2 regions of the Mesorhizobium sp. C268A genome follow, and region 1 is predicted to be linked to the other one. Evidence: riboswitches for the same ligand, from Rfam matches in the RefSeq annotation. Region 1 holds a riboswitch; the other holds the start of a gene.

Region 1 (5,862 bases):
CTGTAGGGGCAAATCACGGCTCGTGCCGGACCAGTACTAAGCGGACCTAGCCACATCGACTGGACCATGGCAAGCAAGCGCCACATCACCTGTAGCCGGTTTGGTCGTAAATTATGTCCGCTTCCGGGCAATATCGCGTGATCCGCCCGAACTTGCGCCGATATAGCGCCGAAACGCTTCAGGGCCAGTGCCGTCGAAAAAATCGGCGGCAGGTCCCGTCGCGGCAACCCTGCCATTGTCCAGAAAAACCATCTGCTCGCCGATACGGCGAGCGTCTTCCGGCTGATGCGTGACGAACAGCACCGTCATCGCCCGCTCGGCATGAACGCCGGCCACCAGGTCGAGCATGTCGTCGCGCAGTGCTGGCCCGAGCGAAGCGAACGGCTCGTCGAGCAGCAGCACTGGCCGGTCGCGCACCAGAACGCGGGCGAGCGCCACGCGCTGCCTTTCGCCGCCGGAGAGTTCGCGGGGCAGGCGCATTTCCTTGCCGGCCAGGCCGACGCGGTCAAGCGCCTCGGCGATTGCGGCGCGATCGGCGTCGGTCAGGTTGAGCGATGGCGAGCGGCCGAGCCCGACATTCTTCTCCACCGAGAGATGAGCAAACAGATTGTTTTCCTGGAATACCATCGATACCGGCCGCGCCGAAGGCGGCTCGGCGCCGACATCGGCGGCGCCGATCAGCACACGACCGGACTCCGGCGTCTCGAAACCAGCCACCAGATTGAGCAAGGTCGATTTGCCCGAACCACTTGCCCCCATGATGGCGGTGATCTTAGATGTATCGAATTCGACATCGAACAGGAATGACGTTTCGCCATAGCTGAACGAGACCTTGTCCAGCCGGACAGTCGTGCCTTTCTCCACAGCGGACGTCACGATCTCTCTCCCCGTCCCAGCCAGTCTGCCGCGACCACCAATGCAAGGCAGACCGCCCCGAGCAGCAAAGCCAGCCCGGCAGCATCGGCCGTGCGATAGCTGCCCATGCGCGCCAGCAGGAGATAGGGCAAGGTCTGCACCGAATCGCTGCCGAACAGCGCGATGACGCCGAGATCGCCGAGCGACAGCGCCACGGCGAAGGCAAAGCCGGTGGCCAGCGGCCGCCGGAGCGATGGCCAGTCGACCAGAAGCAGCCGGTTCCAGCCCGCAATGCCGAGCTGCGCGCACAGCTTTTCGTGGCGCTCGCTGGCCGCATCATAGGCCGGGCGCATCGCGCGGATGGCAAAGGGCATCGCCATCACCGCATTGACGGTGACGACCATGACCGGTGCGATGGCAAAGACATCGCTGACCGTGCGCAGCAGGAGAAACCAGCCGGCGCCGATGACGACGGGCGGCACGACGAGGACGAAGCCGGCGCCGGTGTCGGTGGCATGCTCGAGCAATGAACGGGCACTGGACCGGCGGCGCAGCGACAATGCCCGACGCGCCATGATCAGCGACAGCGACAGCGCCACCGAAAGTAGCGCCGCCGAGAAGGCGAGACCGGCGCTGGTCAGCGTCGCCTGACGCACGGCACTCTCGCCCGCCAACCGGCCGAGATCGGCGTCGAGGCCGGACGCGACGGTGGCCGCCATTGGTCCGGCGACGAACAGCAAGGCGAGCACGATCAGGACGGCGTTGAACGCTGTTTCTGCTTTGCCGGCCAAGTGATAGCGGCGCGGCGCGACAGGCAAATTGGCGTCGCCGGTCACATTGGCGCCGAGCCGCGTCAGCGCCAGCATGACGGCAAAAGTCAGCGCGATCTGCAGCACCGTCAGCGTCACCGCTCGCGCCGGATCGAAGTCGAAACGCAGCGCCTGATAGATGGCGACTTCCAGCGTCGTCGCCGCCGGCCCGCCGCCGAGGATCAGCACGATGGTGAAGGAGGTGATGCAAAGCATGAAGACAAGCCCGGCGACGCCCGGCAGCGCGGCGCGCAGCACCGGCCACTCGATCAGCCGGAAGGCTGGCCTCGCCCCCATGCCGAGCTGGCTCGCCAGCCGCCATTGATCGGCCGGCACCGTTCCCAGCGCTTCGAGGAACAGCCGGGTGGCCAGCGGCAGGTTGAAGAAGACGTGGGCGACGAGGATGCCTGGCAGCCCATAGATGTCGGGCCAGCTCTGGCCACCGATCGCGGCGAAATAACCGGCGCGGCCATAGAGCGCCAGTATGCCCAGCGCTGCGACAATCGCCGGCAAGGCAAGGGGCACAGTAAACAGCTGCAGGATGAAGCCGCGTCCGAAGAAGCGCGGATGCCGCGACAGCGCGCGGGCGACGAACAGCGCCGGTACGACGGAAAGCAGAGTCGAGAGCGCAGCCTGCCAGAGCGTGAAGCGGACAACGCGCACGAGATAGAGGTCAAAGGCGGACGCGGCGCCGGAAAGGTCGTGCGCGCCTTCCCGGATAAGGCCGGCGAAGGCGCCACCGATCAGCAGCGCGATTGCCGCAAGCGCGACAATGCCGGCCGTGATGCGGGGGTCAGAGCGTTGCACTCTTTACCGGGCGTCGCGTTCCTTCGCGCCCCCCTCTGTCCTGCCGGATATCTCCCCCACAAGGGGGGAGATCAGCTATTTCCGCGCCCCGCTTATTCCTGCAACCTTGGCGACTGGCGAAATCGCCGACGATAGCCAATCTCCCCCCTCGTGGGGGAGATGTCCGGCAGGACAGAGGGGGGCGCCGTAGGGCACTCATCTTTCGATCATACAGCCAAAGCTACTTGCTCATCACCGCCAGCCATTCATCCACCCAGGCCTTGCGATTTGCCGCGACCTCTTCCGGGCTGAACAGCAAGGTCTTCGCCGGCTTGACCAGCCTATCAAAAGCCGGATTGAGCGGCTTGTCGGTTTTCCCGGCCGGGAACATCCAGTTGGTCTCCGGAATGACATCCTGGAATTTCGGCCCGGTCATGAAGGCCAGGAACTTCGCCGCCAGCGGGTTCTTCGCGCCCGTGGTGGTGATGCCGGCGACCTCGACCTGCAGATACTCGCCCTCCTCGAACGACGCCGCCTGGAAGCGCCCGGTGTTCTCGGCCACCATGTGGTAGGCCGGCGACGTCGTATAGGAAAGCACCATCGGCGCCTCGCCCTTGGTGAACAGGCCGTAGGCCTCGCTCCAGCCCGGCGTCACCGTCAGCACTTTGCCCTTGAGTTTCGCCCAGGCTTCCGGCGCCTTGTCGCCATAGACCGACTTGACCCACAGCAGCAGGCCGAGGCCCGGCGTCGACGTCCTCGGATCCTGGATGACGATCTTGTCGGCGGCATCGCCCTCGACCAGTTCCTTCAGGCTCTTCGGTGGGTTCTTCAGCTTCTCGGTGTCGTAGACGACGGCGAAATAACCATAATCATAGGGCACGAAAGTGTCGTCGCTCCAGCCGCCCGGCACGTTGTTTTCAGCCACCGGGCCATGTCGGACAAAAAGGCCGGAAGCCTTGGCTTCCGCGGTGAGGTTGGTGTCGAGGCCAAGCACGATATCTGCTTTGGTCGAGGCTCCTTCCAGCTTGACGCGGTTGAGAAGTGCGACGCCGTCGGCCGCCGAGACGAAGTCGACGCTGCAGCCGCACTCGGCTTCGAATTCCTTCTTCACCTGGGGGCCCGGACCCCAGTCGGCAGTGAAACTCTCATAGGTATAGATCGTGAGTTTTTCCTGCGCGGACGCAGAGCTTGCCAGTAGCGAAACAGCAAGCCCCAGCGCTGGGACAAGACGGGACAAAAACATGCGCATCGGCGCCTCCTTCATTCGTGTTGAAAGGAATTGAGGCGTCGGACTGTCCGAAGCGTCTAATCCCTCCGCCGGTACAAACCGGATCAGGTTCAGCGGGTTGGCGAGACTGCCTCTCAGCCGGTCCGCGAAGATCGCGTCCGGCACCCCGTTAGAGCGTTTCGACACATAGGCCCGGCCAAGGTGCCACGCAAGTGGAAGTTTGCCCGAGCATGATCCCGGAAAGTGGAATCCGTTTCCGGAAAAAGATCATGCTCCAACAAAGAGTGACGGTGCCGCTCGGCCTTCCGTTTCGTCGGCGGGGCTGGTAAGTGCCAGCGGATATGAGCACATTCACCATCCTGCTTGGCGGCGATCTCGTCCGCACGCCGCGGCTCGACCGCCAGGTCGCGGGCACGCGCGTCATCGCCGCCGACGCCGGCATCGATCATGCCCGCCTGCTCGGCGTGATGCCGGAGCTGTGGGTCGGCGATTTCGATTCCGTGCCGGCGGACCTGCCTGCCGATCTCGCCGCCGTGCCGCGGGAGGTGTTTCCTCCCGAAAAGGACAAGACCGATGGCGAACTGGCGATCGCGGCGGCATTGGAACGCGGCGCCACCAGCCTGGTGCTGGCCGGCGCTTTCGGCGGCAAGCGCGCCGACCACGCCTTCCTGCATCTGGCGCTCAGCCTTCAACTGGCAGAGACAGGCACAAAAGTGCTGTTGACCAGCGGAGCGCAGGAAGGCGCCCCTTTGCTGCCCGGCAAGGCCGGCTTCGACTATGCCGACGGAACGCTGTTTTCGGTGCTCGGCTTTTCCGATCTTTCGGGCCTCACCGTGTCCGGCGCGAAGTGGCCGCTCGACCATGTCGAGGTCGTGTTCGGCTCGTCGCTGACCATCTCGAACGAGGTCAAGTCCAACAAGACCGGGGGCGGCCTCGAAATTGAGCTCGGCCATGGCCGCGCGCTGCTGCTCGCCCACCCCTACCCCTTGCCTGAAAGCTGACATGGCCCCGCCCCTTCTCAACCTCGACGGCATAAGACTGACCTTTGGCGGCACGCCGCTGCTCGATGGCGCCGAATTGACGGCGTCCGCCGGTGACAAGATCGCGCTCGTCGGCCGCAACGGCTCCGGCAAGTCGACGCTCCTGAAGATTGCCGCCGGTCTGATCGAGCCGCAAGACGGCGAGGTCTTCCGCCAGCCTTCGGCAACGGTGCGCTATCTCCCGCAAATGCCCGACATGGACGGCTTTGCCAATGTGCGTGCCTATGTCGAGGCCGGGCTTGGGCCTGCCGACGATCCCTACCGCGCCACATATCTGATGGAGCATCTCGGCCTCGCCGGCACGGAGAACCCCAACGATCTCTCCGGTGGCGAGGCGCGCCGCGCAGCACTTGCCCGCGTCATGGCGCCCGAACCCGATATTCTGCTGCTTGACGAGCCGACCAACCATCTCGATTTGTCGGTCATCGAATGGCTGGAAGAGGAGCTCGTCCGGACGTCTTCGGCGCTGATCGTCATCTCGCACGACCGACGCTTCCTCGAACGCGTCTCGCGCGCCACTGTCTGGCTCGACCGTGGCCAGACCCGCCGCCTCGACAAGGGCTTTGGCCATTTCGAGGAATGGCGCGACCTTGTGCTGGAAGAGGAAGAGCGCGAACAGCACAAGCTGGGCCGCCAGATCGTGCGCGAGGAGCATTGGCTGCGCTATGGCGTGACGGCTCGCCGCAAACGCAACATGCGCCGGCTCGGCGAACTGCAGACCATGCGCCAGCGTTTTCGCGGCCATCGCGGCGCCGAGGGCTCGGCCACCATGGTGGCCAGCGACGCCGCCGAATCCGGCAAGCTGGTGATCGAGGCCAAGAACATCGAAAAGAGCTTTGGCGACCTCACCGTGGTCAAAAGCTTCTCGACCCGCATCCAGCGCGGCGATCGCGTCGGCCTTGTCGGGCCGAACGGCGCCGGCAAGACGACGCTGTTGAAGATGCTTACCGGCGAGATGAAGCCCGACGCCGGCTCGGTGCGGCTCGGCACCAATCTGGAAATCGCCACGCTCGACCAGAAGCGCGAGGCGGTCGATCCGGCCGAGACCCTGGCGCAGTATCTCACGGACGGGCGCGGCGAAAACCTCGTCATCAATGGCGAGCAGCGCCATGTCGTGTCCTACATGAAGGATTTCCTGTTCAAG
Region 2 (5,862 bases), 3.0 Mb from region 1:
GCTGGCCGAGCGCAACACGGCGCTGTTATCGATGAAGGAAGCGATCGCGCTCCTGCGGGAGCGCACCGGCACCGATCGTTCGGATGCCGACCTCGCGGGGCTGATCGTCAAGAAAGCGGCGCTGCTCGGCGTTGCGGTGATTTCCGACCCGCGCTGAGATGTCTCGTCACTCAAGACGCCGGCCGAATTTTCGGCTAATGTTTTCGTGGAATCTGGACCAACCGACCGGACCCAACCACGGAGGCTTAAGTGACGGACGACAAACAGGACCGCATTCGCCAGCGCGCGCACGAGATCTGGGAAAAGGCCGGCCGGCCTGAAGGCGCGCATCAGGAACACTGGGAGCAGGCCACGGCTGAAGTCGATGGCGCGGTCGCCAAGCCAAAAAAGGCGGCGAAGAAAGCTGACGCCAAGCCCGCCAAGGCAGCCGCCAAGCCAAAGGCAGCGAAGCCTGCCGCCGCAAAGTCCGGCAAAGCCAAATCGAAATAAGGCCAAGTCGAAATAAGGCCAGTCGAAATAAAGCAAGGCCGGAATTCGCTGGCCGGGCCATCCTTGGCGCCCGCCGTTCAGGCGCGCCCGAGCCTCTCAACCTGACGAATTGCGCCTGCGACGGGCAGCGCAATTCCTTGTGTTTGGCGACAGGCGCCCTCATGCCTCCCAGGCATAACTCGACAGCGCAAAGCGAATGCCGGCAGCTGTCATGGCCAGTTCGCATTCGGTGATCTGGCGCAGGTGGCGCAGATAGCGCGTCACGGTCTGTGGCAGCCAGCCGGCGCAGGCCTCTACATAGGCGCGGCTGTGAACAAGGGTGCCGGTCGACAGCCTCTCGTCCTTCTCGGCAACGACTTTCAGATATTGGCGGATGAAGCGGATGTCGTCGGCGATGTCCTGGCTGGCCATTCGCCAGGCCCCGGCGAGGCGTTGGCACTGATCGAATGACAAGGGCAACAAAGGGGGCGGCAATAAAGGCGGCGGCAACGACGGAGATGACGGCAAAGGACGAGAGAGATCGGCGAAGGCAACATGGTTCGCTGTGCTCAAGGACATTCCTCTCTGCGAAAAGAGATATCGTACCTTATGTACGAATGAGCGTCAAGCCAATTTCGTACAGTTGGGACGATGACAATGAATATAGCAGCGGTCGCTTCAGCCAATCACGTATCGTGAATCCTTCAGGACTCGCACCAATTTCGCGGAGGGATTTTCCCAGGATGGTGTTGACTGTTTCCCTCGTGTCGGCGTCGAACAGGTTCAGGCCGCGCCGGATCGTCTCGCGCCAGTTTTCGCCCTTGTCCCACGCTTCCATGAAGGCGAAGGCAAGGTCGTCCTGGCGACGTGTGGCTTCGAGCGCTTGGGTCAGCAGGCGCGCTTGATGGAGATCCTTCTCCCGCTTGGCGCCAGCGCTCGGCCCGCGTCGCGAGGCGACGATCAGCTTGTGGATGGCGTAGCGCTGGGGCGAGGGGACCAGCACAGGCAAGCCCGAGCGATGCAGCAGCACAGTTCGGATGGGGTCGCGGATGAGGAGATCCAGAAACCGTAAGGGCTGCGCGGAGTCTCTGCCGTTTTCTTATAATTACGTTTATCAGCTTGAATTTCAACGCAGTTATAAGAAATTCGTGGAAACCTTATAACGCAACGAACTGACGAGTCGTCTGTTAACGCCCGGGCGCCCGGCACGTCTGGCCCAAAACACTTTCCCGCAGTGCCTCAACAAACGGCTTCCCCAATGCCGCGAACGGTGCTTTAACCCGCTCATCCACAGGGGTGCTCCGTATGGTCGGGGCTGAGATGAGGGCGGCAAGCCTTCGGACCCTAAAGCTGATCTGGATAATACCAGCGGAGCGAGGCGGGCGATGTTTTCAGGCGCACAGATTTCCCTTTATCCCATGACCGACGATTTCGTCGGCGTCATCCTTGGCGCGCTCGGCGCGCTCGATCCGTGGCGCGACCGGCTGCGGATCGAGATCGACGACATCTCGACGCTTATGGTCGGGCCGCCCGAGGTGCTGTTTCTCGCCATGCGCGACCTGTTCGTCGCGGCGGCCAAAAGCGGCAAGCACTGCGTGCTTTCGGCGGCGGTCTCGCGCGGCTGTCCGGGCGAGCCCGACGATCCGATCTGCCGCTCCGACGAGACCGGCGGCCCCGCCATTCCGCTGGACGAGCGCAAGATCGCCGCGATCCGCGCTGTCCAGGCCACGCCGTCGACCGGCCAGCCGGTGGCGGCGCAGTTCTCGCTCTACGTTATGGGCACGGGCGACCATATGGACGAGATCTACGGCTGCATCGATTTCCTGAAACAGTCCGGCGTCTTTGAGCGCTCAAAGAACTTCTGCACCAAATTGCGTGGCGATGCCGGTGCCGTATTTGCCACGCTCAACGAGGCCTTCTGCCGCTTCGGCCCCGGCGCCGGCCACGTCACCCTCGACATCACGATCTCGGCGAACAGCCCGAGCGCCGTCTGAGCCGCGGCTCAAGCGTCGTTCCTCGAGGATATTGCCGTGGCTGGTTTATCTGACCCATTGCGTGGAGGAGATGCCCCTGACCCCTCAGCACAAAGAGGAGGGGAGCCATTGGCGATTGGCGAAGACCGCGATGCCCACGAATCTCCCCCCTCGAGCGGGAGATGGCCGGCAGGCCAGAGGGGGTCCCAGCGCGTGGAGCGCCGACGTCCTTTTCGCATCGGCAAGGCGTGGGCGCTCTATGCGAGACGACCCCCTCTGTCGCCTTCGGCGACATCTCCCCCTCGAGGGGGGAGATTAGCCGCAGCCATCGCCAAGACCATCCCCGCCGCCTGCGCCTCCGCCCTGCTCCTCGCGGCGTGGGAGCTCTACGCCCGCTATGGTGGCGCTGCGCCCACCATGCTGCCGGCGCCGTCGCGCGTGCTGCAGCAGGCCTGGGAGCATCGCGCTGCCCTTGCCGACAACACGCTGCCCACCATCCGCGCCACATCAGCCGGCTTCGCCTGCTCGTTGGTCGCTGCCTTCGTGCTTTCGGCGCTGGTCGATTTCTTGGCCCCGCTGCGCCGCGCGCTGTTTCCGCTGCTGATCGTCAGCCAGACCTTGCCGCTGGTCGCGATTGCGCCGCTCATCGTACTGTGGTTCGGCTTCGGGCTGATGCCAAAAATCTTGCTTGTGGCGCTCGTTACCTTCTTCCCGATGATGGTGGCGCTGGTCGAGGGTTTTGCCGCGACCAGCAAGGCGATTTCGCAGATGCTCGCCACCATGGGGGCAGGGCGCTGGCGCATCTTCTGGCTGGCGCGCCTGCCTTCGGCGCTGCCCTATTTCTTCGCCGGGCTGCGCATCTCCATCACCTACGCCGTCGTCGGCGCGATCTTCGCCGAATATGCGGGGGCGGCGAAGGGGCTGGGCATCTACATGCTCAATGCCAAGAACAACTTTCGGCCCGATCTGGTGCTCGCTGCGGTCGCCGTCAGCGCCGCGCTCACGCTGATCCTGTTCGGCATTGCCGTGCTCGTCCAGCGCTTCGCCATGCCTTGGGAGAATGCAGGGAGCGAAAGCCGCGACGGCAAGGTTGAAGCTGCAGAAGAGAACCGTCAATGACGCGGCTCGAACTCCGGGACATCAGGAAGAACTTCGGCGCGCTTGAGGTGCTCGCCGGCATTTCGCTTCATGTCGCGGCCGGCGAGTTCGTCTCCATCCTCGGCCCTTCCGGCGCCGGCAAGTCGACGCTGTTCCAGTTGCTGACCGGCGCGCTGAAAGGCGAGGGCGACATGCGCTTCGACGGCGCACCATTGCAGGGCAGCCCCTTCGCCTTCATGCCGCAGCGCGACGCGCTGATGCCGTGGCGGCGCGTCATCGACAATGTGACGCTGGGGCTGGAAGTGCAGGGTCTTGGCCGCAAGGCGGCGCGCGAACGCGTCGCGCCGTTGTTCGCTGAGTTCGGCCTTGCCGGTTTCGAGCGCGCCTGGCCGGCCGAGCTTTCCGGCGGCATGCGCCAGCGCGCCGCCCTTTTGCGCACCGTGGTGCAGCAGCGCGACATGCTGCTGCTCGACGAGCCCTTTGGCGCGCTGGATGCACTGACCCGCGCGGGTATGCAGCGCTGGCTGGAAGGCATGTGGCAGCGCCACCGCTGGACGGCGCTGCTGATCACCCATGACGTGCGCGAAGCCGTCTACCTCTCCGATCGCATCTATCTGATGTCGGCGCGGCCGGCCCGCATCATCGGCGAGATTGCCGTGCCGCTGCCGCGCCCGCGCACCACCGGCAGCGATGCCGCGCGCCAGGCCGCCGCGCTCGAAGCCGACATCCTCGACACGCTGCTCAATCCCGGGACTGACCGGCCCTCGTTCCCGCAGACCGCTCAAAGGAGTTTTTCATGACCGAATTCACACGCCGGCAGGCTTTGCTGCTGACGCTGGCTGCCGGACTGCCGCTTGCCTCTCGCGCTCATGCGGCTACGCAAAAAATCACCGTCGCGCTCGACTGGACGGTCAACACCAACCATGTCGGCCTGTTCGTTGCCCGCGACAAAGGGTTCTACCACGAGGCCGGGCTCGATGTTGAGATCCTGCCCTATGGCGATACTGGCGCCGGCACGCTGGTCGCCAACCGCATCGCCGATTTCGGCATTGCCGGCGTCGGCCTGTTCACCCAGCGGGCTGCCGGCGCCGATCTCAAGGCGGTCTACGCCGTGGTCCAGCAGGAGACCGGCCGGTTGGTCTTCAACGCGGATCGCGGCGAGATCAAGAGTCCCAGGAATCTCGACGGTCTGACCTATGGCGGCTTCGGCAGCGCCTGGGAAAACACGCTGATCTCGACCATCATCCGCCACGATGGCGGCAAGGGCGTTTTCGAGACGGTGACATTAGGCACCTCGGCCTATGAGGCGCTGGCCAACGGCTCGGTCGACTTCACGCTGGAGGTCTCGACCTGGGAAGGCGTCGCTGCCGAGTTGAAAGGCGTCAGGCAGCGCGGCTTCCGCTACGCCGACTACGGCGTGCCCGACGAGCACACCACCTTGATCGCCTCCAGCAATGCATATCTCCAGGCAAACCCGAAGGCCGCATCGGCCTTCGTCGAGGCAACGCGGCGCGGCTACCAATTTGCCTGCGATCACCCGCAGGAAGCCGGCGATCTGCTGATCGCTTCCAACAGGGATGCGCTGACCGACCCGGCGCTGATCCACGCTTCGCTGAAAATGCTGGTCGACGGACACTTCTTGCGCAGCCAGGACGGCGTCATCGGCACCATCGCCAGGGCCAAGATCGAGGCGATCGGAACCTACCTCTTCAGGGCCGGCATATTGCTCGATGGCGATGGCAAGGTTCTGAAGGAGAAGCCGGATTTCGGGGGGTATTTTACGAACGAGTTTTTGGGCGCGTAATCTCCCCCCTCGAGGGGGAGATGTCGCCGAAGGCGACAGAGGGGGTCGGTACGTCCTGACGCGACTTCCTATCGCGGACAGAGGACGTCAGCGCCTTACGCGCGGCGACCCCCTCTGGCCTGCCGGCCATCTCCCCTTCGAGGGGGGAGATTGCGCCTCACCGCCTTCTCCCTCACATATCGATCATCGAGCGCTTCACCCGGCCGATGATGGTGATGGCGCCTTCCAGCGCCGGCGGCGGGATGTCCATGTAGGAGGCCGGCTGGAAGGGCGGGTTCTCGTTGGGGCGGTAACGCTTGTAGGTGGCCTGGCCGGATTCGTCCGAAATGACGTAGCAGCCATTGGTCACCAGCCGCTTGTCCCTGAGGTTGACGAAGATGATCGAATCCGGTGGCGAGATCTTGTTCATCGACGGGCCGTCGACGCGCAGAGCAATCCATTGGCCCTGCTCCAGATCGGTGGTGGGGATGGTCGGATAGTCGCTGAGATTGACCACCATGTCCTGGCTGCCGAGTTCGC

What was found. Region 1 has a riboswitch for thiamine pyrophosphate ahead of thiB (thiamine ABC transporter substrate binding subunit). Riboswitches for the same ligand answer to the same signal wherever they lie in the genome.
Region 2: another riboswitch for thiamine pyrophosphate. It lies ahead of NKL06_RS04610 (YkoF family thiamine/hydroxymethylpyrimidine-binding protein); the one in region 1 lies ahead of thiB (thiamine ABC transporter substrate binding subunit).

Annotation. Positions count from the first base shown of each region.
Region 1 is NZ_JAMYVX010000001.1:3,926,428-3,932,289, reverse strand. Features, by position in the region: gene thiQ (thiamine ABC transporter ATP-binding protein) at 112-876, opposite strand; gene thiP (thiamine/thiamine pyrophosphate ABC transporter permease) at 873-2,471, opposite strand; gene thiB (thiamine ABC transporter substrate binding subunit) at 2,692-3,699, opposite strand; TPP riboswitch at 3,743-3,857, opposite strand; gene NKL06_RS19135 (thiamine diphosphokinase) at 4,020-4,679, shown strand; gene NKL06_RS19130 (ABC-F family ATP-binding cassette domain-containing protein) at 4,681-5,862, shown strand, end outside.
Region 2 is NZ_JAMYVX010000001.1:904,033-909,894, reverse strand. Features, by position in the region: gene NKL06_RS04630 (hypothetical protein) at 1-157, shown strand, start outside; gene NKL06_RS04625 (DUF2934 domain-containing protein) at 250-489, shown strand; gene NKL06_RS04620 (hypothetical protein) at 649-900, opposite strand; partial or broken gene NKL06_RS04615 (GSU2403 family nucleotidyltransferase fold protein) at 1,076-1,540, opposite strand; TPP riboswitch at 1,751-1,863, shown strand; gene NKL06_RS04610 (YkoF family thiamine/hydroxymethylpyrimidine-binding protein) at 1,854-2,462, shown strand; gene NKL06_RS04605 (ABC transporter permease) at 2,718-3,560, shown strand; gene NKL06_RS04600 (ABC transporter ATP-binding protein) at 3,557-4,339, shown strand; gene NKL06_RS04595 (ABC transporter substrate-binding protein) at 4,336-5,343, shown strand; gene NKL06_RS04590 (LexA family transcriptional regulator) at 5,516-5,862, opposite strand, start outside.